Regions from separate parts of the Levilactobacillus sp. genome, predicted to be linked through region 1. Evidence: predicted binding sites of a transcription regulator. Region 1 holds the regulator's gene; the other holds the start of a gene.

Evidence for each region. Region 1 encodes NrdR, which represses ribonucleotide reductase genes. Its sites were predicted from a motif close to ACACNATATATNGTGT; they were not measured.
Region 2: the regulator NrdR is predicted to act here: its motif matches at 5,814-5,829, upstream of LKH74_RS09160 (redoxin NrdH).

Annotation. Positions count from the first base shown of each region.
Region 1 is NZ_JALCJA010000001.1:30,129-45,281, reverse strand. Features, by position in the region: gene thrS (threonine--tRNA ligase) at 207-2,147, opposite strand; gene dnaI (primosomal protein DnaI) at 2,727-3,653, opposite strand; gene LKH74_RS00270 (replication initiation and membrane attachment family protein) at 3,657-5,018, opposite strand; gene nrdR (transcriptional regulator NrdR) at 5,022-5,528, opposite strand; gene coaE (dephospho-CoA kinase) at 5,528-6,157, opposite strand; gene mutM (DNA-formamidopyrimidine glycosylase) at 6,150-7,010, opposite strand; gene polA (DNA polymerase I) at 7,032-9,692, opposite strand; gene LKH74_RS00245 (Bax inhibitor-1/YccA family protein) at 10,079-10,783, opposite strand; gene pnuC (nicotinamide riboside transporter PnuC) at 10,937-11,674, opposite strand; gene murC (UDP-N-acetylmuramate--L-alanine ligase) at 11,922-13,253, opposite strand; gene LKH74_RS00230 (DNA translocase FtsK) at 13,391-15,153, opposite strand, start outside.
Region 2 is NZ_JALCJA010000005.1:66,552-81,704, forward strand. Features, by position in the region: gene LKH74_RS09140 (TIGR00730 family Rossman fold protein) at 1-370, opposite strand, end outside; gene LKH74_RS09145 (3-hydroxyacyl-CoA dehydrogenase) at 550-1,452, shown strand; gene nrdF (class 1b ribonucleoside-diphosphate reductase subunit beta) at 2,174-3,169, opposite strand; gene nrdE (class 1b ribonucleoside-diphosphate reductase subunit alpha) at 3,204-5,369, opposite strand; gene LKH74_RS09160 (redoxin NrdH) at 5,478-5,705, opposite strand; gene LKH74_RS09165 (class I SAM-dependent methyltransferase) at 5,905-6,507, shown strand; gene tadA (tRNA adenosine(34) deaminase TadA) at 6,532-7,083, shown strand; RNA gene ffs (signal recognition particle sRNA small type) at 7,106-7,192, shown strand; gene dnaX (DNA polymerase III subunit gamma/tau) at 8,119-9,867, shown strand; gene LKH74_RS09185 (YbaB/EbfC family nucleoid-associated protein) at 9,889-10,206, shown strand; gene recR (recombination mediator RecR) at 10,228-10,827, shown strand; gene LKH74_RS09195 (YaaL family protein) at 10,841-11,092, shown strand; gene tmk (dTMP kinase) at 11,630-12,274, shown strand; gene LKH74_RS09205 (cyclic-di-AMP receptor) at 12,302-12,631, shown strand; gene holB (DNA polymerase III subunit delta') at 12,641-13,654, shown strand; gene LKH74_RS09215 (DNA replication initiation control protein YabA) at 13,684-14,022, shown strand; gene rsmI (16S rRNA (cytidine(1402)-2'-O)-methyltransferase) at 14,034-14,915, shown strand; gene LKH74_RS09225 (acyl-[acyl-carrier-protein] thioesterase) at 14,921-15,153, shown strand, end outside.

The DNA of each region.
Region 1 (15,153 bases):
CAGCTAGTCCAGCACATGTCAACAGTGTTTCGTGATTAAAATGTTTGGCTACCAGCAAGCTGACTGGTTCGTCGCAACACGGACAGACGAGAAACCGTCTCAGCACAGGTGCCGCCGGGTCAAGACAACAAAAGGGCCGAGGCAAGACCCCGACCACCTTTGCATCAACACTCTTCTATTCTCTGGTTACTCGCCAGAAGCCTGATTTAGTCTTCACGACTGTATGAGGCGATGTCGGCTAAGATTTCCTTAACAAAGGCATCACTGCTCATGGATTGGCTATCGTCTTCCCCGTACTTGCGGACGGAGACCGTGCCGTTAGCCATTTCGTCTTCACCCACGACCAACGTGTATGGAATCTTGTGGGTTTGGGCATCCCGAATCAGGTAACCCATCTTTTCACCACGCTTGTCGACGTTGACCCGTACGTCAGCGACCTTTAATTCAGCGGCTAACTTGTCCGCGTAGGCACCGTGCTTTTCTTCAGAAACCGGAATGATGGTAACTTGCTTAGGTGCCAACCAAGTTGGGAAGGCGCCCTTGTAGATTTCAGTCAGGTAAGCGGTGAACCGTTCCATCGTGGAAACCAACCCACGGTGAATCATGACTGGACGGTGTTCTTCACCATCGGCACCGATGTAATGCAGGTCAAACCGTTCTGGCAACATGAAGTCCAATTGAATGGTGGATAACGTTTCTTCGTTCCCCAGGGCCGTCTTGGTTTGGACGTCCAACTTAGGACCGTAGAAAGCAGCTTCCCCTTCGGCTTCGACGTAAGGTAAGCCCAGGTCATCCATGGCACCCTTCAACATCGTTTGGGCGTTGTTCCACATTTCATCATCGTCAAAGTACTTTTCCGTGTTCTTAGGATCACGGTAGCTCAAACGGAACGTGTAGTCCTTGATATCAAAGTCACGGTAAACCTTGACCATCAAGTCCAAGATGCTCTTGAATTCGTCTTGGATTTGTTCTGGAGCCACGAAGGTGTGACCATCGTTCAGCGTCATTTCCCGAACCCGTTGCAGACCACTCAGGGCACCGGACTTTTCGTAACGGTGCATCATCCCTAATTCGGCAATTCGCAATGGCAATTCGCGGTAAGAACGGATGTGGTGGTTGTAGATTTGAATGTGGCTTGGGCAGTTCATTGGCCGCAATTCAAGTTGTTCGCCATCCCCCATGTCCATTGGTGGGAACATGTCTTCACGGTAGTGGGCCCAGTGACCGGATTGCTTGTACAGATCCAGGTTGGCCAGCACTGGCGTGTAAACGTGTTGATAGCCGTTGGCAACTTCTTTGTCGATGATGTAACGTTCGATGGTCCGCCGAATCGTGGCCCCGTTTGGCATCCAGTAAGGCAAGCCGGCGCCGACCTTAGGATCCACGAAGAACAGGTCTAATTGGTTCCCGATAACCCGGTGGTCGCGTTCACGGGCTTCTTGGCGCTTAGCCAAATCAGCGTCCAGGTCAGCTTGCTTGTAAAAGGCCGTCCCGTAAATCCGTTGGAGCATTGGGTTAGAGGACTTACCTTGCCAGTAAGCACCGGCAACAGACAGCAACTTGAACTTCTTCACGTCACCGGTGTTGGCCAATTGGGCACCGTCACTTAAGACTTGGTAATCGCCAATCTTCAAGAAGGAAACCGCATCCCCGTCAACCGCGTTGATCAGGTCCGTGCTGTAAGGATCATCCTTGACCAAGGCCAAAGCGTCGGCCTTCGGTAAGCTGGTCCGTTCGATAGCTAATTTATCACTCACTAATTTTTCAACGATCACGCTCAAGGCGTCTAATTCATCAACGCTGACTTGTTGGTCGTCCTTGTCGGTATCCACGAAGAACCCGTCTTCATCGGCACTGACTTCACCCAAGCGGATAGCTGGGAATTGCTTCTTCAAGGCGATCCGCAATAAAGCAGCGGTCGTGTTCCGCAGAACGCTCAAGCCTTCAGCGCTATCCTTGGTGACGATTTCGATGGCCCCATCGCCGGCTAATGGCGTTAAGTAGTCGACCAATTTGCCGTCTAACTTAGCGGCCACAGCCTTCTTAGCCAAGCTGATTGAAATCGACTTGGCCACGTCAGCGGGCGTCGTACCTGCTGGAAAGTCCTTGGACTTACCATCAGGGAATTGAATTGAAATATCTGCCATAATGATGATCTCCCTTATAGAAATTTGGGTAAACGACGCAAAAAGTCCCCAGCACCTAAGAAGGTACTGGGGACGTCAATAACGTGGTTCCACCCGATATTTTTCACGAGACTGGTCCCGTGAACTCTAGTCGTTGATAACGGGACGGACCGGCCGAAAATTTCCTCTCGACAGCTGATAGAAAGTGGTAATGTTTGCGGTCGCTAAGTCGGCTTCCAAGCTAGGCCAACTCTTCCTGTGAACGATCCCGTAAACACCATGTCTTTCGTCATAGCTCTTTTGGTTTCACAGACTATTAAACACTTGCCGGCAGCGATTGTCAAGGATTTCTCTTAAGATTTAGTGGCTGCTCAGCGGGATTTTTAGTCAAGTTTTGCCAGGTTTTCAAGCGAACCGGAAGACCGCCCCCTCAGGCTGGAAGCGTTCACCAGAGCAAGCCCCATCCTAGCCTGACGCAGGCGCCTAGTTTCACCAATTTCAGGTGTCAGAACGCCGTCATTACGGCAATCAGCGCGCTAATTTTAGGTTCAGCCTTCAGATGATACTCGCCCCGCGACGCATCAAGGCCAGATGATGTGCCTACTGCGGACGCCGGTTCACTCCAACCATCGTGATTTCCCGGGCCAAGAAACGAATGCGTTGCATCAGCCGCTGAGCCTTCAACGGTTCGTCATCCCCCCGCGTGGAGATTCGCAGGTGTTCTTTTTCCAGCTGTTCCATGGAGAAGTTGGAGCTAAAGAACGTTGGCAGTTCTTCTTGCATCCGGTATTCCAGGATCACGCCTAACACGTCGTCACGCACCCACGCGGACATGGCATCGGCCCCGATATCATCAATCATGAGGACCGGCGACTTCTTCAAGGCGTCCAGCTTTTCCGCCACTCCATTTTGCGCGATGGCGTTTTTCATTTCCACGGCAAAGCTGGGAAAGTGAACTAACGTGGTGGAGAACCCATCAGCGGCTAATTGGTTGGCGACGGCGGCCAGCAGGTAGGTCTTACCGACACCAAAGCTCCCCGCCAAATACAGGGCCTGGTGACGCCGTTTAGGACTGGCCTCGTAAGCATCGACGAAATCTAGCGCGGCCATTAAGGCTTCCGCGCGGTCCGGATCTTGGTCAAAATTTTTCAAATCAGCCTCGCGAATGCTCTTGGGCATGGCGATAGACTTCACCCGTTGCCGCAATTGCTGCTGGGCCTGTTTTTCCTGCGTTTCCTTGGTCGGCACGTAGGCCACGTCGATCAGGTGGTTGGAAACGATCAGCTGGGGTTCATAGCCCGTCGCAAAGGTCGTCCCCCCGTTGGCCAATTTTTCGCGTTCACTGACGAATTCGTACAGCTTGGCGGCCGAGCGCGTCAAGACGTCGTCGGCCAACTCATCACGGTGTGCCTGATAAAAGGCCGTTACCGTGGGGTCATCGTAGACCTTCGCCATCAACTGCCGGTAATTATCGTTCAAATGCCGCTGATTCATTAACTGTTGCATGGTCTTACTCAAGTCTTCCATCGGTTATGCCTCCTTCCCATCGTTACTGTGTGCTTGGAGCTTGGCGATCCGCGCCTGCAACTGCTTTTGTTGCTGCTCGGATAGCTTGGCTTGTGTCGCGGACGGCTTGGCAGCGGGCTTTTTGGCCCAATCCGGCAGCGTCTCCTTGACGGTCGGTTGCCGGCGACGAGATTGCCGCGGCTGTTGGGCCGCCTGTTGCCGTTCACGAATCTTCTTGATGGCCAACTGCGGCGTCGTCACTTTGCTCTTACTCCAGTCGTTTGCAATCGTATCCATCAAGTTTTTGTTCAACGTCGGCCGTTCTTCATCGACCAACACGTGATAGATCATGAGATTCAAGACGGCATCGGGAAACAACTGACGACTGACCAGGTCGCGGACGATTCGCTGTTCGCCATCCGTCACGAACCCGCCGTTCTTTTGTTTGATGCCTTGCAAAAATAAGGCGGGCACGGACTTGCTGGCCACGGTGATCAACGTTTGCTCGGCCGAACTCAGCCGCTCACCAGTGGGCTGGGTCGTCGTTGGGGATGTGGCCGCTGGCTGACCCCGGTGTTGCCGCGAGAAGTCTTGGGCAATCACGCGTTTGAACTGCTCAGGGTCAAATTGATTGGTCGCCAGATCCGTGGCATCCCCCACGTATCTGGCCATGGTCACCTCATCCAGGTTATAGGTGGCGTGCTCCGTCAAGAGCAATTGCCGGTAGCTACGCAACGCCTTGGTGTCGATGAACGAATGTTCCAAGATTTCCCCCAGCAATTTGAAGTCAAAATCCTCGTGGGACGTCGGCGTCAATGCCGGCGCGGCGTCGTCATTGGGGAGGTCTTCGCGTGTGGCCGTAATGGCGGCCGGTAAGCGGTTGAGTTCCTGACCATCCACGTGAAAGACGTCGAGAAAGTTCTTGGTAATGTCTTGTTCATCTGACGCAGTTTGCGGTTTCACGGTATTGACGGTCACCAGCGTCCGGTAGGCCTCTTCGCCGATTACACCGAGCAGCTGCACGCTCAATAAATCATCGCGGAAAAAATCTGCCGGAGCTAAGGGCGCCTGCAATTCGTAAACGAAACTGGTCAGCTCCCCTGACGTTTTGACCTTGGTCGTCAGCAAGCCGGTCGCTTCCAGCCGCAAGCGCGCCTCGTAGAAATGTGCCAGGTCCATCCCCAGCAACCCCAACAAGGTGGCATGGCGCTGGTACTCCCCGCGTTTGGGAAGCCAAAAAAGGGCCGAGTACAGCCCCGCGGCACTCGGTCCCACAATCGGCTGGTAAAGCTGGGTCAACGTTTGCCAACTCTGATCGGTCAAGCGATCCGCTAACCGCACCAAAAAGCCCGTTCGTGGTTTTAATTGGTGCCAGGAATTTTCCATGCTTTACTTCGCCTCACTTTGTCCCTGGTCTGATTCATGCTTTTTTTCTTTTTGTTTGTCTTTGGCCAGCATATCCTTCAACTCGTTGAAGAAGACACCGGTATCCTTGAATTGCCGATAAACGCTGGCAAAGCGAATGTAGGCGATTTCGTCAACGTCGACCAGACGATTCATGACGTATTCCCCAATCAACTGACTGGAGATCTCATTGACGCCTAACGCGCGAATCTTGTTTTCCACTTCGTCGACGATATTGGTCATGACATCCATGCCCACTGGGCGTTTTTCAGCGGAACGAATGATGCCTCGCAGGATCTTCTCCCGATTGAACTCTTCTCGCGTCCCATTTTTCTTGATCACTAGCAGCGGCGTAACTTCAACCCGCTCAAACGTCGTGAACCGAAAACCACAGTTCTCGCACTCACGACGGCGGCGAATCACGCGCCCGTCGTCGGTGGGTCGACTATCAACGACCCGCGATCCATTATGATGACAGTGTGGACACTGCATTATTGTTCACCTCGTTTTAAATGGTTACTGTTGCCAAACTTATTGGCGTCAAGCCATTTTACCACTTGTTGGCGTGTTTGGGCAATCGTTCCCCCGTTATCAATAACCACGGTGGCCTGCGCGATTTTCTTAGCAAGCGGCCACTGCCGATCCATTCGCGCCTGTGCATCCGCCGCCGAAAGCCCGTCACGCGCCATTAACCGCTGCTTTTGTGTTGGCACATCGGTCGCTACGACCATGACGTGATCGACCAGATGAATCAGGTAACCTACCTCAAAAAAAGTTGGCGCGTCGATCATGACGACCGGCACTTGTTGGGCCTTGGCCGCCGCTAATTCTCGGCGAATCTGCGCTTGAATCAACGGTGCCGTAATGGCTTCCAGCTTCTTCAATTCGGCCGGCTGGGTGAAGACCCACTGGCCCAATTTCTTCCGGTCCAAGCCCGCTTCCGTCACGAAGTCCGCCCCAAAGGTCTGCGCAATCTGCTGCAGACCCTGCGTTTTGGGCGCAACGACTTGCCGGGCAATGATGTCGGCATCGATCACGGGAATGCCCGCCGCGCGCAGCCACGCGCTCACGGTCGATTTTCCCGTCGCAATGCCCCCGGTCAATCCCCATACCTCAGTCATCTGTCAACGCCTCCAATGCGTCTAGCGGCACCGGCTGACACCGCGGGCAATAGTGCGTCCCTCGCTGGGCCACCTTGATTTTCACGATTTCGGTCCCGCAACGCTCACAGGGTTCCCCCTCGCGGCCATAGACATGCAGGTGGTTTTGAAATTGCCCCGCTTCGCCAAAGGCCGTGGAAAACGAATGCACGGTGGTCCCGTGACCCTGAATGGCCAGGCCAATTTCCGTAATAATACTTTGCCGTAGCGTCTCTAACTGGTCATCGGACAGTTCGTCGGCCGGCGTTAAGGGATTGATCTTCGACAGCCACAGCACCTCATCAGCATAAATGTTGCCCAACCCCGCGATTTTCGACTGATCGAGCAAGAAGGGCTTGACCACCTTGTGTGACTTGTGAAAGATCTGTTGCATATACGCCAGCGTCAGCGTGGCTTCGGTGGGTTCTGGTCCCAATTTGCCCAATGATGGTAAGGCCGTGCCTTCCGTTCCCGTCGGCACCAGACGCATGCGGCCGAACTTACGGGTGTCCGTGTAGCGCAGGTCGCGCCCATCGGTCAGATGAAAGACCACATGGGTGTGCTTGGTAATGGGACTGCCGGTCGGTTGCACGTCATATTTGCCTTCCATCCGCAAATGCGAGACCATCGTCAGCTCGCCACTAAAGCGAAATAACAGGTACTTGCCCCGCCGGTCGATACGCTCGATCTGCCGGCCAATCAACTCCGCGGTAAACACTTCGGCTTCCGGCGTGACCATTTTTCCATAATAGACGTCAACGTGGTCGATCGTGGCGCCTTGAACCAGGCGGGTCAATCCCCGTCGAACCGTTTCAACTTCAGGTAATTCTGGCATCGCTTATCGTCTCCCTTACCGCTATTTCGCGTCGTACCAGGTCGGACCGTAGTGGCTTTCCACCTTCAGCGGGATCTCCAGCTTAACGGCTGAATCCATCACGCTAGGCACCAACTTGGCCAACGTCTCAATCTCTTCGGCAGGGGCCTCAAAGATCAGTTCATCGTGGACCTGCATCAACATCGTGGCCTGCAGATCCTTGATGGCATCTTCCATCTGGATCATGGCAATCTTAATAATGTCGGCGGCACTTCCTTGAATTGGCGTGTTCATGGCCGTCCGTTCAGCAAATGACCGCTGATTGAAGTTACGCGAATTGATGTCTGGCAAATACCGCCGCCGATGGGCAATCGTCTCCACGTATCCCTGTTCCTTGGCCTGTTGGACCATCCGATCCATGTAGGCCTTGACGCCAGGATATTCCTCAAAATAAGTATCGATGAAAGCCTTGGCTTGTTTACGGGTAATACCAATGTTTTGGGACAGGCCAAAGTCACTGATACCGTAGACGATGCCAAAGTTGACCGCCTTGGCTTGGCGCCGGATGTTCGGGGTCACCTCTTCGTCGGGACCCATCTTAAAGATTCGCCGGGCCGTGGCCGCGTGAATGTCTTCACCCTCGCGGAAGGCCTCTTGCATGTTGGCGTCATGACTCATGTGCGCGAGGACCCGCAACTCGATTTGCGAATAGTCAGACGAGAAGATCTGCCACCCCGGATGACGCGGCACGAAGGCCTTCCGAATGGCTCTGCCCTCTTCGTTACGCACCGGAATGTTTTGCAGGTTCGGGTCGACCGAAGACAACCGTCCCGTTTGCGTCAACGTCTGCAGGTAACGCGTGTGCACCTTGTGATCGTCGGGATGAATCACCTTCAACAGGCCCTCAACGTAGGTCGACTGAATCTTGGCAATCTTGCGGTATTTCAAAATGTTTTCGGCAATCGGTGCCTCAGCCGCCAGCTTTTCCAGCACGCCGACCGCCGTGGAGTACCCGGTCTTGGTCTTCTTGATGACCGGCAAACCCATCTTTTCAAACAGGATGTGCCCCAATTGCTTGGGCGAACCAATGTTAAATTCCTCGCCGGCTTCGTTGTAAATGGTCTGCTCGATCTCGGCTAGCTGTTCGGTGAACTTACTGCCCATGGCCTCGAGTTCACTGGCCTCCACCGTGATCCCAGCGATTTCCATCCGGGCCAACACGAACGCCATGGGCAATTCGATATCACGGTACAATTGCGTTTGTTCATTATCGGCCAGTTCCTTGACTAATTGCGGCCGCAGCTGTTCAATGGCCCGCGCCTTGCGTGCCAGATGCGAGAAGAAGTCCACGTCGTCGGCTGGAATGGCTTCCTTGGCGCCCTTGCCGTAAACGTCTTCGTCAGTAGCTACCTGGTGATAGCCGTGTTCCATGGCCACCCGTCCCAGGTCATTGCTGTTGTCATAGGTGTTCAACAAATAGGACACGATCAACAGGTCACAGTCAACTCCCGCTAACGTGATGCCTAAGCGATTCAAGGCCACGTAAGTCCGTTTGGCGTCAAAGACCTGTTTGGCCACGTCAGCGGACTCTAACAACCCTTTTAACGGGGCCTGCTGTAAGAGGCTGGCGTCGCGGCTGACCCACCAATGATCCTCGTGACCGATCACGAAGCCATCGAAGTCGGCCAGATGGTAGTTGTCCCCCAACATTTCCAAGTAGAATTCACAGCCATCCGCAAAGGCCGGCAGTGTCTGGAGATTGTCGGCCTTCAAGACCGTAAAGTCCACGTCTTTTAGACCGGGGGTGGCAGTTGGTGCCTCACCATCAATGCGCATTTTGCTCAAGAATTGGTTGAAGTTCATGCGTTGGTAGAATTCGACTAATTTTTCCTGGTCGTCTCCCTGATACGTCAGGTCGTTTACCTGCTTGGTCACTGGCGCATCCCGGAGAATCGTCGCCAATTTTTTCGACAGGAGCGCCTCGTCGTGGTCCGCGACCAAATGTTCCTTGAGCTTCTTCGCAGTGATCTCGTCGATGTGATCGTACAGGTTTTCAATACTGCCGTACTTGCCAATCAAATCCACGGCGCGCTTGGGACCCACGCCAGTCACGCCAGGGTAATTATCCGAATTATCCCCCTGCAACCCCTTGATATCAATGATCTGACTCGGCGTCACGCCCATCTTTTCCTTCACGTAGGCCGGCGTGTAGTGCTCAATATCCGTGACCCCGCGTTTAGAAATGGACACCGTGGTGTGGTCATCGGCCAGTTGCGTCAGGTCCCGGTCCCCGGTCACGATGGTCGTGGTAAAGCCGTTTTCCTCAGCCTGCTTGGCCAAGGTCCCAATGATGTCATCCGCCTCATAGTTGGGCAGTTCATAAGTCTGAATGCCCCGTGCCGCTAAGAGTTCCTTGACATACGGGAATTGCTCGGACAGTTCCGGCGCCGTCTTGGCCCGGCCGCCCTTGTAGTCGTCATACATTTTCGTCCGAAATGTCGTCTTGCCCGCATCAAAGGCCACCAAGGCGTGGGTGGGCTTGACCTTGTCCAACATGATCTCTAGCATCGTGTTGAAGCCGTAAATGGCGTTCGTGTGCAGCCCCTCGCTGTTGGTGAACTTACCCAACGCCGTGTACAACGCGAAGAAGGCCTTAAACGTGACACTGTTTCCGTCAATCAATAATAATCGTTTTTCCGCCATGTTACGCTCCTTTCGAGCCGCGGTCAGCCGGGCTCGAGTATTCTAAATCTATTTTACCAAAAAACCAGGTAAACCCGAAAAGAAATCTCTGAAAAGCATGGAAGCACTTGCTGCTCGGTCCCATAGTCCGCGCTGGCCGCCTACCGTTCGCCAACCTGTCAGCGTCAGCCAGAGATGGGCACCCTTTAGCAACTGGAAGTGTCAGGCTTCATAGTCAACCACCAAGCTATTTCTCGAGCCGGCCGCATTTCCCAATCGCTGCTTATCGCAGGATCCCAATCTCAGTGATTTTTTAGGCATTAAGACGCCGTCGTTTTAGCTATGTCTCGACTTCCGGTGACACAAAAAGCCTGGGCGCTTTCGTCCCAGGCTTTTCTGCGTAACCTTTAGTCGTTGTTGCCACCAAAGATTCCGAAAATTTGTAAGAGTTGTAAGAATAAGTTAACGAAGTCCAAGTACAGTTGTAAGGCCCCGTTGACGGCCAACCCAGTCGTGGAGACTTGGTCACCGTATTGCAGATACATCTTCTGCATCCGTTGCGTATCCCAGGCTGTCAGTGCTGAGAAGATAATGACTGCGGCGAAGGATAAGATCAAGGACGCCAATGGCATCCGCAAGAACATGTTCACGATCATCGCCACGATTAACCCGATCAAGGCCCCCGTAGCTTGGGTCCCAATCTTGGTCAAGTCTTTCTTGGTGAAAGCCCCGATACCGGCCATCGTCACGAAGACTGCCGCACTGGAGACAAAGGCCGCGGCCATCGTATTGATGCTGAAGACCATGGCGTAGGTCGAAATGACCCCACCGGTGATCACCGCGTAAACAAACAACCCGACTAAAGCGACGGTTGGTCGTTTCATCGATTGTCCACTAATGACGAACGGTAAAATAAACCAGACGATAATAGGTAACCAAAGACCGGCACCGTGTAAGCCCTGGGCTTGACTTGCCATTGGGATCATCAAGTACGCCGTCACTGCAGAGACCAACACGGCCGCAGCCATCCAGCCAAACATTTTAGTCATAAAGCTGTTGAGGCCGACCTCAGTGTTTACTGTCGTCCGGGGTTGCTGATCATAGTTGTTCATTGAAACGCTCCTTCTTTTTCAAATCAATTCCTGCCTTAGCCATCACAATTGATGAACCAGCCACAGGGTTATTAGAGTATATTTTACCAAATCTAATAGTAAACACAAGTAATGTGTTCAGAACTGGAAAAGAATTGTCGCGTAATGGCCACGTTACTTAGCCGCAGATTGACCGGCACCCCCTTCGTTATCGGCCTCGCCACTTGCCCACACCTTATTGGCGTAAACGGCGTTAAATAATAGGGCAATCTGCAAGGCCACCTGGGAAAGGTTGGCGCCCAACGTCCCGACGTTGGTGGCTCCCGTGAGAATCTGGAAGGTCAGAATACTCCAATACAAGACGTTGACCACGTTGACCACGATCCACAGGGACCAATTTTCCTTGAACTTCATGATGTAGAGCAGTTGGGCAATCAAACTCACCACGAAGTTGACCGAATCAAAGTATGGCAATTGACCGTGCAACAGGGACAAGACCAACCAGCCAAGGGCCCAAGCGACAAAGGCCGCCGCAAAGATCCAGTTTCTGGTCGTTTTCTTAAAGGACCGGGTCGCTTCGTCATGCCCCCACATGTACCAGCCGATGGGTTGGGAAATAACATAAATAATATCCATTGCAAAAGACCCGTAGGCATGGCTGATCCAGGCCACATACGTCATGGCGACACATTGAATGAACCCAAAAATAAACGAAATCTTACGTCCCTTCATCCCGTAGACCAGGCACAAGACCCCGCCGACACCGGACACCATCCCAATCACGCTGTCGGGCACGATCACATAGACCACGACCTGCAGCAAAATCAAGATCGACACGTAAATAACCTCAAACTTCTTCCAATTGGTGAATAACTGGTTATACCACCAATTGTGTTGTGTTCCAACTTCCACTAGCACTCGCTCCCCTGAAAAAAATTAAGGACGATACGCGTCCTTAATTTACTAGAATACAGATTCTTCAGAAAAGTGCAACTCATATCTAACGAATGGGTTAAGTGCGTTAAATGCCCGTTGTAACAGTGATTCATCCGGATAGTCATTTCGACAAAAATCCGTTTACCCGATTAGCGGTCCAGACCAATCAGCCGATCAAAAAGGGCACCGATCAGCGACGATTCGCCCACCAGTGCCCATAAATTTAGTTATTTTTCAGTGATAAATGACTTAATAATTCTTCGTAAGCCCGTTCGTACTTCTGCACGTCGCCGGCACCCATGAAGACCACGACCGCGTCATGGAAATCCAATAATGGGGACATGTTATCAACCGTCAAAATGTCGCCACCCTTAGCGATTTTTGCGGCTAAGTCCTTACTGGAGACCGCCCCGGCAGTTTCCCGTGCGGAGCTGAAGATGTTGGTCAAAAAGACCCGGTCGGCCAGGTTCAAACTCTTGGCGAAGTCGTCCATCAACGCAATCGTTCGACTGAACGTATGCGGCTGGAAGACCGCAATGATTTCCTTGTCCGGGTACTTTTGCCGAGCAGCATCCAAGGTGGCCTTGATTTCGGATGGATGGTGGGCGTAGTCGTCAATGATGGTCATGTCGGCCAGCTTACGTTCCGTAAACCGCCGCTTAACACCCTTGAAGTTGGCCAGTTCACGCTTGATTTCGTCCATGTTGACCTTTTCAAAGTAGGAAACGGCAATGACAGCCAGGCTGTTCAAGACGTTGTGTTCACCATACAGGTGAATTTCAAAGTTGCCTAAGAATTCATCACCATGGTAAACATCAAAGTTGGAGCCGGTCGTCGAACGTTTGATATTTTTAGCTTGGAAATCGTCGCGGTCCTTGGTGCCGTAGTAGTAAACCGGCACGTCGGTCTTGAGCTTACGCAACTCAGGGTCATCCCCCCAAGCAAAGATACCCTTCTTGACCTGGTTGGCCCAGGTTTCAAAGGCACTGTAAACATCATCGATGCCCGTGTAGTAGTCGGGGTGATCGAAGTCGATGTTGGTCATGATGGCGTAGTCTGGCTTAGTGGCCAGGAAGTGGCGCCGGTACTCATCGGCTTCGTAGACGAAGAAGCGGGCATTAGGCGTCCCCTTCCCCGTTCCATCACCAATCAGATAAGACGTTGGCGCTACCCCACTCAACACGTGGGATAACAGGCCAGTCGTACTGGTCTTCCCGTGCGCACCAGCCACCCCAATACTCGTGTAGCCTTCAATCAGGTGACCTAAGAATTCATGGTAACGGTAAACGGGCAGACCCATTTCCCGGGCCTTCTTGATTTCTGGGTGTTCATCCGTAAAGGAGTTCCCCGCAATGACCGTCAAGCCCTCGTGAATATTGGCTTCATCAAAGGCCATGACGTCGATCCCGGCTTTTTCCAGTCCCCGTTGTGTGAACGTGTACTGGGTGATATCTGAACCTTGAACCTTAAAACCCTTATCGTGCAAAATCAGGGCCAGGGCACTCATCCCTGATCCTTTAATTCCAACAAAGTGGTAAACCGTTGCGTTATCCATTAAATGATCCTCTTTTCTACTCTTTCGGTCAGGCCACTACTCCCCCAAACCGTCTGAGTGACTCTTTTCTTATTCTAGCATATCCCCCACCCGCTTAAAAGAAATCACGGGGAGAAAGGCAGTGAGGCCTCCTCAACCTAGGATGAAAATGGTGCACCCTGGTCATGAGGCTCTGGCAAGTCCTTACCCAAGTCATCGGGCGTCAAGTAGACCTCCCGGGGTTTGGACCCGTGCTGCGGTGACACATAATGGTGCTGTTCTAAGTCGTCGATCAGGTTGGCAGCGCGGTTGTAGCCAATCGAGAAGACCCGTTGGAGCTTGGACGTCGAAACCGTCTTTTCTTGGGAAATGTATGCCAGGACCTTCGGCAATAGCTCGTCTTGATTCTCCTCGGCCGTTTCCCGTTGTAAGAGTCCCTTGGGTGAAAAGGCATACTGCGGCTTGCCTTGTGTCCGCACGAAGTCGGTGACGCCATCGACTTCAGATTCGACGAAGGCCCCTTGCAGCCGCATTGGTTGACTGGCCCCGTTGCCCAGGTACAGCATGTCCCCGCGACCCAACAGGTTTTCAGCCCCGGCCGTGTCCAAAATGGTCCGCGAATCGATCTGACTGGAGACCATGAAGGCGATTCGCGTCGGGATGTTGTTCTTGATGGTCCCGGTCACGATGTCGACACTTGGCCGTTGTGTGGCCACTAACAAATGGATTCCAGCGGCCCGTGCCTTTTGCGTGATGCGGACGATGTAATCTTGTACCTCACTGGCCGCCATCATCATCAGATCGGCTAATTCGTCAATGATGATCACGATGTATGGCATCTTCAGCCCGGGTTCGTCATTGGCGTCGGCCCGGTCGTTAAATTGTTCAATGTTGCGGACGCCCGCCGCGGCGAGCTTTTCGTAACGCTCGTCCATTTCCGTGACGACCCACTTGAGGGCTGCCGCGGCGGCCTTTGGATCAGAGATCACGGGCGACAACAGGTGAGGCAACCCATCGTAAGGCGCCATTTCCACGGCCTTCGGGTCAATCAGTAAGAGCTTGACCTGTTGCGGCGTGGCCTTGTACAAAATCGACAATAGCAGTGAGTTAATGAACACACTCTTCCCGGAACCCGTAGCCCCGGCGATCAAACCGTGCGGCATCTTGCGCAAGTCCGTGACCTGGGGTTGGCCAAAGAGGTCGACCCCTAAGGCCACCGTCAACGGTGATTCGCTCTTCTTAAAGGCCGCCGAGTTCAGGATTTCCGAGAGCATGACGGGGCGTGATTTCAGGTTCGGAATTTCAATACCGACCGTCGTCTTCCCGGGAATCGGTGCCTCGATCCGAATGTCCTTGGCTGCCAGGGCAAGCTTCAAGTCATCGTTTAGGTTCGTAATCTTATTGACCTTGACCCCCAGTGCCAAACTGATCTGAAACTGCGTCACGGTCGGCCCCACCGTCCAGTCCGTGACGTGGGCGTCGACGTGAAAGGCACTCAACGTGGCATCGAGCACCTCGGCTTGGTGTTCGATCCACTCGTCCAAGGCCTCTTCATCCGGCACGACCGGTTTCGGCAACAGCGCCAGATCTGGGAAATGATAACCGCGCGCCGGCGTCGTGTCGGCCGGTTCCGCGGGCGCCGTCGGTCGGTCAAACAAGGCCAGATTGCGCTGGTCGTTCCCCTCTTCTTGCATGATGTCGCCTAAGGAATGTCCCAGGCCGCGACTCGGCTTGGCCTTAGGCTTCGGTGTTGGCTTGGCAGCCGCCGATTGTGGTGCGGCAGTCGACGAAGCAGCCGGCCCAGTGGTATTTGTGGCTGCCGTTGCCCGGTCCAGCAATTGATCGACCTCGGCTGGGCGCTGATTGGTTGCGGCTGAAGACGGCGCGCTCACTGAAGGGGTAACCGCAGATGTTGACTCGG
Region 2 (15,153 bases), on a different contig from region 1:
TCCAGGAAAGCATAGTCGTGAACTCCTCGAAGGTGCCAAACCCACCGGGCAACACGATAAAGGCGTCGGCCTGGCGGAGCATTTCGTCCTTACGTTCGTCCATGGTGCTGGTCTCTAGAAGCGTGGTGATGTCGGTCTTGGCCAGACCCAGCTCGCTCAAAAAGGTGGGGATGATGCCAATGACCTGGCCGCCGGCTTGCATGGTGGCAGTCGCCACGGCACCCATCAGCCCCTCTTTACCGCCGCCATAGACCAGTGGATGGTGGTTAGCGGCTAGATATTGGCCCAAGGCGTTGGTTTGGGCGAGAAATTGTGGATCGTACCCGTGGTTGGAACCACAGAAAACACAGACATTTTTAATCGTTGGCAAGAAAAAGACCTCCAATAAGTGAGTTAAAATCGGTTGCGTGGGAAAAAGAATCAATCATGGTTTGATTGGGCCCCTTAGTTAGCTGGTTCCCCTAACTAGGTAGGGTTAATTGTTACCGACCTGAGAGGTGCGTATGCTGGGAAGCATGTAGTAGGCTAACAGCGGGGAGGATGACACGCATGAAGTTTAAGAAAATCGTCGTGGCCGGGGGTGGCTCGCGCGGAAGTCAGATTGCTTATCAAATTGCCTATCGGGGATTTCAGGTCGTCATTGAAGACGTTGATGCGACGGCGATTGCGGCGACTAAACGGCGGCTGGCCCAGTTGAATCTGGACTACGCCCATCAGTTCAACGCAACGCCGGCGGTCATCTTCGACACCAACGCGCGCATTGATTTTGCGACGGACCTGGAAACGGCGGTGGAGGACGCTGATTTGATTATCGAGGCGCTCCCCGAGGTGGCGGCGACCAAGAATATCTTTTATACGGAACTGGCCCAGGTGGCCCCCGAACAGGCCATCATCGCGACTAATTCGGCGACCATGTTACCCAGCCGATTTGCGGCCATCACGGGGCGCCCGGCGAAGTTTCTCGCCATGCATTTCGCAGACCACCTGTGTACCCACGGCTTAGCCGAAGTGATGGGCCATGCTGGCACCGATGCGGCAGTCTTTCGCCACGCGTGTCACTTCGTGCGGCAGATTGGTTTGGTGCCAATTGCCATTCATCGTGAAACGCCGGGGTACGTGCTGACGTCGTTGCTCCTGCCCTTCGTGAACACGGCGCTGACGCTGTGGCTCCACGACGTTGCCGACCCGCAAACCATCGACCGGGCCTGGATGATTGCCACTCAGTCACCGATGGGCCCGTTTGGCATGCTCGATGAGATTGGCCTGCGCCAGGTCTATCACCTGTTGTTGGCGGCCGGCCGTGAGCCGGGGAAGGGCGACCTGGTCGATGTGGCTCACAAGCTCAAGCGCGAGCTCCTAGACCATGATAAATTCGGCGAAGAAAATCGCCAAGGCTTCTACACGTATCCGGCCCCGGCCTTTACGACAGCCAAGTTTCTGACGGCGGGGTAAGCCCCAGCGACGGCGATTACCCTGAATCTTACACCAATACTTGAGAATTTCAAGTGAACGGTGGCCGTAAATTTAATTGGTGTGTTGATTGCCGGAACAGCAGTGTTTTGACACCTAGGATTGGCGAAACCAGGTGCCTGCGTCAGGCTAGGGTAGGGCCTGCTCTGGGGAACACCTCCAGCCTGAGGGGCGGTCTTCCGGCTCGCTTGAAAGCCTGGAAAAATCCGCCAGTCTCTCAAGTCGTCCCGTGCTGTAGGCTGAGACAAAAACTCAGCCAACACCGCCGACCCAGCTGGCGCCATCCTGGCTGACTCCGGCAAGTTGACGGCTATCAGTAACACTGTGTTAATGATAGACTAGTCGTCAACGCAGCTGCTATCTGGGGTTAAGGCAACTGTTACTGACAAGCACTACCGTAGCCGAGAGTTTGCCAAATATGGGTTCAGCCGTGGGAGTTTCCTTAGCGGCGTGGTTCTTGCCGCTTAGGAAACTGGCGTCTTTGAGACGTGGTTTTCGGCTCAAAGCGAGGCGTCGAGACCGTCCTTCGGCTCGACCCGTCCGCCCCAGCGTTCCAACCCATATTTGGCGAACGGTAGGCGGCCAGTTCCCATTATGACGCGGTCAGCAACTAATCCTAACATCACGAGTCAGAACGACAAAAGGGCCTGGGAGCAAAAATCTTCCCAGGTCCTTTCGTATTCATTTAAAATGACTGACGCGGTTACTTGCTAGGGTCGTCCGGATCGGCGGGTTCACCGATGTTGTAGTCGTCGCTGCTCATAGCTTCGACGTTCCCCAGCAGATAGCCGTTACCGACCTGCGAGAAGAAGTCATGGTTGGCTGTTGAGGTGGAGATGCCGTTCATAACCACGGGGTCGACGTCCTCGGCCGTGTCGGGGAAGAGGGGATCTTGCCCCAGGTTCATCAGGGCCTTGTTGGCGTTGTAACGAATAAACGTCAAGACCTTGTCTGACCAGCCGATTTGGTCATAGAGGGTGTGGGTGTATTTTTCTTCGTTGTCGTACAACTGGTAAAGAAAATCATACATCCAGTCCTTCATGGCCTGCTGCTCGTTGTCGGTCAGTTCCTTCATGCCCAGTTGGAACTTGTAGCCGATGTAGGTGCCGTGGACGGATTCGTCCCGTAAGATCAGCTTAATGATTTCGGCCACGTTGTTGAGCTTGTTGTGCCCCAGGTAATACAGCGGCGTAAAGAAGCCGGAGTAGAACAGGAAGGTTTCCAAGAAGACACTGGAAATTTTCTTCTTCAGGGGATGCTCATCATCGTGGTAGAGGTCGTAGATGCGCTTGGTCTTATTTTGCAGAAATTCTTCGGAATCACTCCATTGGAAGATCTCGTCGATTTCATCCGGCGTATTTAACGTGGAGAAAATCGTGGAGTAACTCTTAGCGTGAACGGATTCCATGAATTGAATGTTGTTTAGGACCGCCGTTTCGTGCGGGGTCCGGACATCGCGGCGTAACGCTGCCATCCCGTCTTGAGACTGCAGGGTATCCAGTAAGGTCAGCCCACCAAAGACGTGCCCCACGACCCACTGGTGGTCGGTGTCTAACGTCCGCCAGTCATCCAAGTCGTTGGAAACGGGAATCCGGGTGTCCAACCAAAATTGTTCGGTCAGCTTTTCCCAGGTCGCTTTGTCGATCTCGTCTGAGACCTGATTCCAATTGATTGCGTTATAATTTTCAGTTCGTGCCAATGACAACCGCTCCTTTTTTATTGACTGGTGACCGCTAAATGACGCAGCTTTCACACTGGTTGGCGCCGACTTCGTTGTTGTCGTCGGTGAAGGTCCGCACGTAGTACAGTGACTTGATGCCCTTGCGATAAGCGTAGTTGCGCAGAATGCTCAGGTCCCGCGTCGTCATTTTATCGGTCCGGCCATCTTTCCATTCATACAGGCCAGCGGGAATCGTCGAGCGCATGAACAGTGTCAGGCTCATCCCCTGGTCGACGTGCTTTTGGGCCGCGGCGTAAACGTCGATGACCCGGCGCATGTCGGTATCATAAGCGGATTTGTAATACGGCATGGTGTCGTTGTCCAGGTAAGGCGCAGGGTAGTAGATTTTCCCAATCGTCTTTTCTTGGCGCTCCTCAATCCGGTTGATGATGGGGTGTAGGCTCGCCGTGGTGTCGTTGATGTAGGAAATGGACCCGTTCGGCGCAACGGCCATCCGGTTTTGGTGGTACAGGCCATCGCGCATGACGTCGGCCTTCAAGGCAGCCCAGTCCTCCGGAGAAGGTAGCCAGATGTTGGCAAAGAGGCCCTGGACCTTTTCGCTAGTTGGCCGCCAGTCAGTTTCGGTGTAGCGGTCGAAGTAGGTCCCGGAAGCATAGGTGCTCTTCTCAAAGTTGTGGAACGTTTCGTGGCGTTCCTTGGCGATTTGATTGGAGGCCTTGAGCGTCCAGTAGTTCAGTAACATGAAGTAAACGCTGGTAAAGGCAATGCTGTCCTTGGAGCCGTACATCATGTGGTTCTTGGCAAAGTAGCTGTGTAAGCCCATGGCGCCCAGGCCAATCGTGTGGGCTAGCTGGTTGCCCTTTTGAATCGATGGGACCACGTCGATGTCGGAATGGTCGGTCACAAAGGTCAGTGCCCGGACCATGGTCTCAACGGAGTGGCCGAAGTCGGGGGCTGCCATCAGGTTGACGATGTTGGTGGACCCCAGGTTGCAGGAAATATCAGTTCCCTTTTGAATGTATTCTTGTTGGTTGTTCACGGTCGATGGCGTTTGGACCTGCATGATTTCGGAGCACAGGTTACTCATGACGATGCGCCCATCAATGGGGTTTTCGCGGTTGGCCGTATCAATGTTGACGATGTAAGGGTAACCGGATTCTTGTTGGAGCTTGCCAATGTCCGTTTCTAGGTCACGGGCCTTGAGTTTCTTCTTACGGATGTCCGGGTTGGCGACCATGTTGTCGTATTCCTTCGTGATGTCGACGTAGGCAAATGGCTTGCCGTAGATGCGTTCCACGTCGTAGGGACTGAATAGGTACATGTCCGCGTCGGCGGCACACAGCTCGTAGAACTTGTCGGGCACCGTGATCCCAAGAGACAGCGTCTTCAGCCGAATCTTTTCGTCGGCGTTTTCCTTCTTGGCACTCAAAAAGGCGACGATGTCGGGATGGAAGACGCTGAGGTAGACCACGCCGGCCCCTTGCCGTTGGCCCAATTGGTTGGAATAAGAAAAGCTGTCTTCCAGCAACTTCATGACGGGGACGACCCCAGAAGCGGCGCCCTCGATGTGTTTGATGGGGTCACCGGCGCCCCGCAAATTGGATAGGCTGATGCCGACCCCGCCACCGATACGGGAGAGTTGGAGCGCAGAGTTGATGGTCCGGCCAATCGTATTCATGTCATCGGTCGACTGGATCAGAAAACAAGAGACCAGTTCGCCCCGCCGCGAACGGCCGGCATTAAGGAAGCTGGGCGTCGCCGGTTGGTAACGCTGGTGGATAATTTCGTCAGCCAGGTCATGGGCCAGTTGTTGGTCACCGTCCGCAAAATCTAGGGCGTTCATGGCGACCCGGTCGATGAAGTTTTCCAAATAGTAGTCGTTGTCGTCGGTCTTCAGGGCATATTGCGCATAAAATTTGTACGCTGCCATGAAGGATTTAAAATGAAAATTTTGGGCCCGTAAGTAGGCGTAAAGGTCCTCGATAAAGGCCATTGGGTAGGCGTCGATAACATGTTTTTCGACGTAGTTGTTGGCAATCAAGTAGTCAAAGCGTTCCTGTAACGACGCAAAGGTCTTGGTGTTGGGGATGACATTTTCCTTGAGGAAAGCCTGCAAAGCCTCCTGGTCCTTGTTCAACGGAATCTGACCGTTCACGGGGATGTTGATCTCGTTATTTAAATCATAATACGTGACGTCGGTTAGGTCTTTTAAACTCATACTAGTCAACTCTTTCTAGGTTAGAATGCGCAAGTGTCAAATAAAAATGGCGCCACCGTGTAAACCACGACATCGCCAAAAACGAATGGGAACCAACTCAAAAAGAGCTTAGCCCGCAATTTGCGTTAATTGATCCGGCCGGAAGCCATAAAAGGCAGGGTGACCGGAAGCCTCAACGACGGGAACAGCTTGGAACCCTTGCTCCTTGAGGTATGTCACATATTCGGGATTCTGGTTAATATTGCGTTCTTCAAATTCCACGTTGTGTTCACTCAGAAAACGCTTCGTCATCTTGCATTGCATACAGTTGTTCTTGGAATAAACCGTTACTTTCATTGTTGCCACTTCCTCATCAAATTCAATCTCGATGAGTACAGTTTACACCAGTCAGCGAAAATTACAATGAAAAAAGACACCATATTTGGTAGTTGATACATACAATAACTACCAAATATGGTGTCTCAGCGAATAATCTTTTTTTATTAGCCACCACGAGGTATCTACGGTAAAATAAGAGATAAAGGTGGCGGAGAAATTGACTAATCACTATTATACACAAAATCCAGACGTTTTACACGAGGAACATCATTGGCCGTTTACCCTCTTAGGCAACGAATTGTTGTTTACCACCGACAACGGTGTTTTTTCCAAAAACAGGGTGGACTATGGCTCACGCGCATTGCTCAACGCGTTTAACGCGGATAAGACCCCAGCGGGCCCGTGGTTGGACCTGGGTACCGGATACGGCCCAATCGGCCTGGCACTAGCTAAGAAGTGGCCTGAACGGCAGGTCACGATGGTCGACGTCAATGAATTGGCGCTAAGTTTGGCGCGGCAAAATGCGGCGGCCAATCAAATCGACAACGTCGACATCAAGACTTCCGACGTCTATGCCAACGTCACGGAGCGTTACGCGGCTATCGTTACGAACCCACCAGTTCGGGCCGGTAAACAGGTCGTGACGGCTATGTTGACGGGGGCTAAGGAGCACTTGCTCCCGGGCGGCACGTTGACGGTGGTCCTGCAAAAGAAGCAGGGGGCGCCGTCCGCAGAAAAGACCATGCAAGCCACGTTTGGTAACTGTACCAACATTAAAAAGGACAAGGGCTATTACATTTTAGAGAGTACGCTCGCCTAACGAACAGGAAAGGAAGGGGTCTGGATGCGAGATCAGCACTATACGGGGCGGCAACGCCACTATATGGAAGAGGCCCTCTTCGAAGCAGACCAGGCGGCCCTGATTGGCGAGGTCCCCATCGGCGCGGTCATCGTCCACGACAACCAAATCGTGGGGCGGGGGCACAACCTGCGGGAACACGGCAACGATGCCACCATGCACGCGGAGATTCGGGCAATCGAAGAAGCCTGCGGGACACTGAAGAGCTGGCGGCTGGAAGAGTGTCAACTGTACGTGACGATTGAGCCGTGCCTGATGTGTAGCGGCGCCATCATCAATTCGCGGATCCCGGAAGTCTTTTATGGGGCGCGTGACCCCAAGGCTGGTGCGGTCGACAGCCTCTACGAAACGTTGACGGACAGCCGGTTGAACCACACGGTCACGGTCCACGAGGGGCTCTTGGCCAAGGACGCCGGTGAACGGATGGTCCGCTTCTTCAAGGCGGCGCGCGTGCGGCAAAAGGCCCGTAAGAAGGCCAAACGCGCCGCGGCGCAAGCACAAACTGAGAAGACGCTAGACAACCAGAAAAAAGCATGATACACTAGTACTTGCCGTTAAGGCCTTGAAGCAAGGGTGGGCTTACGAATCGTGTCAGGTCCGGAAGGAAGCAGCACTAAGTTCGTTTCGCTTTGTGCTTCAAGTTTATGAGATATTAACAACTCCTAGTCGTTGGACTGGGAGTTTTTTGTTGAGAGTGGGTCAAAAGGCGATTAGCCGGCGAGCATTAAGGCTGATAACCGAATAATCCTGGGCTTGGATTGTTTGGGTATCAGGTTTTAGCGGCACCGGCTGCCTGTTGGCGTACGCTTCAGCTATGTGAAGGTGAAGGAACGAGCTTGGGAGGTTTTGTCCAGGCTCGTTTTTATGGTGATGTGGCTAAGACAGATGTCTGCCTGACTCCGGCGAGATAAATGGCATTGGGGAATGAGAGATTTCGTGATTAACTTTATTAACGGCATAAATGAGCTAACGTAGAAGTAATCAATCGACGTGACAATTATGACAGCGTTTAGTCATTCGCTGTGGGCCGTTGACAGTTTTGATTATTTATATGGAAGAAACGATGATGTTTTTCTTGGGAATTATAACCACTGGAGGCTGATTGATCGGTGTCCGGTCGTTGCTGGCAGCCGCAGGCAACTGGCTTGGCTAGTATTAGTAAGTAATGGATGACGTCAAGATTTGGCCTTAACTAAGCGTGATGGTCTCCCGTCACGTGTTAGCCGGGAGTGGAGCGAAACTAGGCTCAGCCGGGGAATTTGCCAGTGGTCTTTGCTGGCAAATTGGTGACTTTGAGACAGCGAACTTCTGGCTCAAAGCAAGCACCGAGACCGGGCTTTGGCTCGGGGCGGTCCTCCCCCCCCAGCGTTCCGGCCTAGCTTTCGCGCAACGGGAGGCGGCTAGTTTATTCACACCGGATTAATTTTGCGTAAATCTGCTAGTCAATCCGTGACAGCGACCACTGAAAAAGGCTATAATATTAATCAGCGAATTTAACTTAGGAACAGACGAGGGCGCAGGAATTGCTTCACGAACTGCGCCGCAAAAATGTAAACGAAAGGAACGGATTGCATGGCTTATCAAGCACTTTACCGGGTTTGGCGGCCCCAACGGTTTGAGGATATGATTGGGCAAGAAGTCATTACCCGGACCTTGAAGAACGCCATTACGACGAATCAGATCAGCCACGCCTATCTTTTTGCGGGACCCCGGGGAACCGGGAAGACCTCGGCAGCCAAGATTTTTGCCAAGGCCATCAACTGTCATCACCAAACGGACGGTGAGCCCTGCAATGAATGTGAGACCTGTAAAGCCATTACGGCCGGGACCTTGAACGATGTCATTGAAATCGATGCCGCTTCCAACAACGGGGTCGAAGAGATTCGGGACATCCGCGACAAGGTCAAGTACGCGCCCACGGTGGCCGATTACAAGGTCTACATCATTGATGAAGTGCACATGCTGTCGACTGGTGCGTTCAACGCCTTGCTGAAGACGCTGGAAGAGCCCCCGGCCAACGTGATCTTTATTCTGGCGACCACGGAGCCGCACAAGATTCCCGCCACGATTATTTCGCGGACGCAACGGTTTGATTTCAAACGCATCGCGGCTAGTGACAGCTACAACCGGATGATCTACATCTTGGATCAAAAGGGTGTGACCTACGATGAGCAGGCCGTCAAGGTGATTGCCAAGGCGGCCGAAGGGGGTATGCGGGATGCGTTGAGTATCCTCGACCAGGCGTTGTCGTTTGGCGACAATGAAATTACCCTCGACAACGCGTTGCTGGTGACCGGGAGCGTGACACACGAGCTGCTGGCCACCTACGTGCAACAGGTGCTGGGTGGCGACACCAAGGCGGCGCTAGCGACCCTGCAATCCGTGCTGGAAGCCGGTAAGGACGCCGAACGGTTTACCGAAGACCTGATCAGCTATGCGCGTGACCTGTTGCTCTATCAACAGGCACCACAGCTAGTTGAAGAAGCCGAAATGGGCAGTGTCAGCGACGACTTTCAACAGTTGGCCAAGCAGACGCCCGCCCAAACGATGTACGCGATGATCAACGAATTAAACGCCATCCAGCAACAGATGCGTTTCACCACGCACCCGGACGTTTATTTGGAAATCTTGACCATCAAGTTGGCTGAAATCGGCCGGCAAAAGGGCGCCACGCCAACGGCTGCACCAGCGGCACCGAACGCCGCGGCCGCGACGCCGAGTGCACCGGCGGCCAGCTCGTCGGCGTTGACGGCCTTGCAACACGAGGTCGATCAACTCAAGTCGACGGTTAAGCAACTAGAACAAGCGCCAGTGGCGGCCAAGCCAGCCGCAAAGCCGCGGGTCACGAAAAAGGCGCCGGCTAAGGAAGTCAATTTGGCCAAGATCTATCCGGTTTTGGGCGCGGCGACGCGCGAGAAGCTCAACCAACTCCAGGAAGTCTGGCCCGACGTGTTGAATAGCCTGTCGATCACGCAACGCGCGGTCATGAAGGTGTCGCAACCGGTCGCCGCGGCCGACTCCGGGGTAATCGTGGCGTTTGACTACGCTTTCTTGTATCAACGCGCGACGTCCGATCACGAGCTGACGGATGCGCTTGAAAACGGCCTGGACCGGATGATTGGCACGGCGTTACCCGTCGTGTTTGTGCCCAAGGAGGACTGGCCCGTGATCCGGAAGAATTATTTGACGGCGCACAAGGATGAGCTGCAGAATAATCATGCCGGGGATGCGGAACAGCCCGCCAAACCAGCGGCCAATCCGGTCGTGACGAAGGCCGAAGAATTATTTGGTAAAGATATTGTGGATGTTAAAGACGATTAAACCTTGAAAGGATGACGAACAATGCGGAACATGGGAAATATGGGTAGTATGATGAAACAAATGCGGCAAATGCAAAAGAAGATGGCGGAAGACCAAGCGAACTTGAACGCGCAAACCTTCACCGGTGTCTCACCAGATAGCATGGTCCAAGCCACGTTTACTGGGGAACGGAAGATGACCGACCTGACGATCAAGCCAGAAGCCATCGACCCCGATGATCCTGACATGTTGGCCGACTTGGTCTTAGCCGCGGTCAACGATGCGTTGGACCAAGTTGAAACGGCAACGAAGCAGTCCTTAGGGAAGTACACGCAAGGCATGAACATTCCGGGGATGTAATTTAGAAAGGACGTTGGGACCATGCAGTATCCAGAACCCATTGCGCAGCTGATCGACAGCTACATGAAGCTGCCCGGTATTGGGCAAAAGTCAGCGACGCGGCTGGCCTTCTTCACGATTGATATGCAAGAAGATGACGTTAAGGCATTTTCCAAGGCGCTGGTCTCAGCTAAAAAGGACCTACATTTTTGCTCGATCTGTGGCAACATCACGGAGAGTGACCCGTGCACCATTTGTACCGATAAGACGCGTGACCAAACGCACGTGTTGGTGGTCGAACAGGCCAAGGACATCATGGTCATGGAAAAGATGAAGGAATACCACGGCCTGTACCACGTCTTGCACGGGGTCATGTCGCCGATTGAAGGCAAGGGGCCCGAGGACTTAAACATCACCAGCCTCATCAACCGGCTCCAGAGCAATCCGGCGATTAAGGAAGTCATCATTGCCACCAACGCCACGCCGGAAGGGGAAGCCACGGCCATGTACCTGTCACGGCTGATCAAGCCGGCGGGCATCAAGGTGACGCGCTTGGCTCACGGCCTGTCCGTCGGCAGCGACATTGAGTACGCCGATGAGATGACCCTGTTCAAGGCGGTTGAAGGCCGGACAGAAATGTAAGGAGGGACTTTGCATGTTTGGAAAAAAGAAACGCCAACTCCCTCGCTTAAAGGCGGCCTACGATGAACAGCTCTTGTTGACCATCGACGACGCCAAAGATCGCTGGGATCACGCCAAGCAAACGGAAGAAGCCATTGCGGACGCCGACAATCAAATGACGGCTAATACGGCGCTGGCTCGGCAGACCTACCTGTTCTTGTACCGCGAAGCACGGCGGCGCCAGGTAAAGGGCAAGCACATTTCCGCGGCGGTGTTCCGCGATTAGCTAAATACCAAGGAGGGGCGGACTGGAAGTGGTTTCTGGTGCGCCTTTTGCTTGTGGTCACGCACTTGGTGACCTGCTTGACAAAACGGGCGGGAAACCGGCGCGGCGATAGACATCAATTCTGAATTCAAGTACAATATAACTATCAAACTAAAGATTGATAGGCAAAAATCAGCTAATGATGTGGTTGAGAGTGATGGGCCCTAATTTCAAAACGGAAGCTGTCCGCCTACCGTTCACCAAATACGAGTTGGAACGCGGTGAGCGGACTGGACCGAACCGAGTCTGAGAAACGGTCTCGGCCTCGCTTTGAGCAGGTAACCCACAGCTGAACCCATATTTGACGAACTCTTGGCTACAAGATTGATGGTCAGTAATAATGGGGTTAACCTTTGATGGCAACCCATTTGGCACCTGACTGGTGGTGACGTAGGCTCCTGGTTTCGCTAACTTTAGCGGATAGAATACTGTCTTTCCGGGAAGCAGTACGTTAATTTTGCTTTCAATCTTTAGTATCAAACAAAAATGGGGTCGAGTATGTTGTCAGGAACGTTTATTAGTTTTGAAGGACCCGACGGCGCCGGGAAAACCAGCGCGTTGCAGGCCATTACCGCGGAGATTGCGCCCGCTTTAGGCGACCGGTTGACGATCACCAGAGAACCTGGCGGCAATCCGATTTCTGAGAGTATCCGGTCGATCATTTTGGACCGCGCCAATACGGCGATGGATTACCGTACGGAAGCGCTCCTGTACGCGGCAGCGCGCCGGCAGCACTTGGCCCAGACGATTCTTCCCGCTTTAGCGGCGGACAAATTGGTCCTGTGTGACCGCTATGTCGACAGCTCGGTGGCCTACCAAGGTGCTGGCCGAGAAATCGGGGAAGCAGCGGTCGCTAAAATGAATGAATTTGCGACGGACGGGCTGTTGCCGGAACTGACGATTTATTTTGACGTGCCGGCTGAGGTCGGCTTGCGGCGGATTCAAGCGCACCGTGACCCCACCAAAGTCGATCGGCTGGATGTTGAACAGACGGCCTTTCACGACCGGGTGCGGGCGGCTTATTTGAAACTCCAGGCCGCACACCCCGACCGCATCAAATTAATCGACGCCACCCAGGACCCGGCCACCGTGGTCGCGCAGTCGTTGGCGTTGATCAAACAGACCGCACCCGCTTACTTTTAACACCGGCATAAAGGGAGGAAACCCAGTATGAAATTATTAATCGCCATTGTTCAGGATAAAGACGCGAATCGCTTGAGTAATCAATTTATCGACCACGATATTCGCGCAACCCGCTTGTCGACGACCGGGGGCTTTTTAAAGTCCGGGAACACCACGTTTATGATTGGTCTCGAAGACGAACGGGTCGACGAGGTCTTGAACATGATCAAGGAAGCTAGCCACACCCGGCAGCAGTTCATGACGCCGCCCGTTAATTTGGATGCCCAATTGGACAGCACGTCGGCTTACCCGGTCGAGGTGCAAGTCGGCGGCGCCACGGTGTTCGTGATGCCCGTGGAGCAGTTTCATCAGTTTTAGGGGGTCAAGATGAGCGAAGAATCCGTGGTGGCCACGGCCCAACGGCTGCAGCCGCAACTCGTGAGCCACTTTATGCAGTTAATTCAATCGAACCACTTGGCGCACGCGTACCTGTTTAATGGCGCGGATGGGACCGGGCGGCAGGAAGTCGCGCGGACCGTCGCCATGCGCTTATTTTGCCAAAACGTGACCGACGATGGCTTGCCCTGTGGGCAGTGTCCGGAATGCCGGCGTATCATGGCGGGCGACCATCCCGACGTGGTCAGCGTCGTTCCCGATGGCCAACGGATCAAGGTCGACCAGGTCCGCTACCTCAAGGCGGAGTTCACCAAGAGTGCGGTCGAAGGCAACCAGAAGATTTTTATCGTAGACCAGGTCGACCGGATGACGACCGGTGCGGCCAACAGTCTGTTGAAATTCATCGAGGAGCCCGTGGGCAACACGGTGGCGCTGTTACTGACGGCCAACAAGAATCTCATCTTGCCGACCATCTTGTCGCGGACCCAGATCGTTGACTTCATTAAGGTGGCGCCGCAAGCTCTAACTACGGCGTTGGCCAAAGCGGGCATCGTGCCCAGCCAACGCTACTTATTGACGACGTTGACAGAGAGTGTCAGTGCCGCGCAGGAATTAGTGGCCGACGACTGGCTAGCCAACGCGCAAACGGCGGTCGGCCAATGGTTTACGGCCTGCTGTGACCGCGACGAACGGGCCTTTGTCCGGGTTCAAACGGAACTGGTGCCGTTGGGCAGCAATCGGGACCGCCAAGGCGTGGTCTTGGACATGGTCGTTCAGGTCTGGCACGACGCCTTGCGTCAACAGGCCAATGCTATCGACCCGACCGACTTGGCTTACCCGCAAGTGGCATCAGTCAGTCAACGCGTCGCCCACCAGTTATCGATTGACCGGTTGGTGACGATCATGACCGAAACCTTGGCGACCCGCGGGCAATTGGCGGGAAACCTGAATTTTCAAGCAATCTTAGAAGCCTTAACGTTACAGATTCTGGCGCAGATGCGCTAAGACTAGTTCGCATGGGAGGGGTGGCAACTTTGGATAAGGAAGAAGTTTACGATCAGTTCAAGAGTCTTGAGGGGCAGCTACAACAGATGTTGGCCCAATTTTCCGACCTGCAAACGCAGATGACGCAGGTGTTCGAACAAAACGCTGAATTGGAAATCGAGAATCAACATCTGCGCGAGTTGGTCCGGGAATTACAAAAGACGTTGCCGGAAGACCCGGAGACCCCCCAAGGCCTCTCGAAGTCCCGGCAGATTCTGGAAAAACTTTACGAGGAAGGCTTTCACGTGTGTCGGGAATTTTACGGCACCCGCCGCAAGCAAGACGAAGAGTGTGCCTTTTGCCTGGAAGTTATTTATCGCGATCAGTAGGAGGCAACTTAATGGAACGAACACGCAGTTTTAAAACCGAGGCGCAGGGGCACCTATACCTGGTTCCCACGCCCATCGGCAATTTGGATGACATGACTTTTCGGGCGGTGAAGACCCTTCAGGCCGTGGATTTGATTGCTGCCGAGGATACGCGTAACACGCAGAAATTATTAAATCATTTTGATATTACCACCAAGCAGATCAGCTTTCATGAACACAACACTCAGGAACGGATTCCCCAGTTGGTGGCCAAACTCCAACAGGGACTAGACATTGCCCAGGTCAGTGACGCGGGGATGCCGTCCATTTCGGATCCCGGTCACGAATTGGTCAACGCCTGCATCGCGGCCCACATTCCGGTGGCACCGCTCCCTGGGGCCAATGCCGGATTGACGGCGTTGATTGCGTCGGGATTGGCGCCGCAGCCGTTTTATTTCTACGGCTTCTTGGACCGGAAACCTAAGGACCAGCGTGCCGAAATTGAGGGCTTGGCCCAACGGCCGGAGACCTTGATCTTTTACGAGGCCCCGCACCGTTTAAAGAAGACGCTGCAAAACCTGGCCACGGGGTTCGGCGATGACCGGCCCGCCGTTTTGTGTCGGGAACTGACGAAACGCTACGAAGAATTCTTGCGCGGCACGTTAGCGGAGCTGGCCGACTGGGCCGCCACCGATACCGTCCGCGGCGAATTCGTGGTCTTAGTCGGTGGTAATCCCGCTCCGACCACGACGGCGACCACGGCCGTTGACCTCAGCGAACCCGTTGAAGTACAGGTCGACCGCTTGATTGCGGCGGGGGAGAAACCCAACGCGGCCATCAAGGAAGTCGCCAATTTGCGCGGCGTCAAGAAACAAGCAATTTATAATACTTATCATCATTTAGACAAGGAGTGACCCAGGTGGCTGCTAATGAATTTTCCGAACCACACCGGGTCGTCTACTACGAAGCGGACGACACCGGCCATTTAACGCTCGCCATGCTGATCAACCTGTTCGTTTTGGTCTCCGAGGACCAAAATGCGGCGTTGGGGTTGACCACTGAATTTGTCCAATCTCATGGCGTTGGCTGGGTCGTGACCCAGTACCACCTGCAGATCAGCACGCTGCCGAAGACCGGCGATCAGGTCCAACT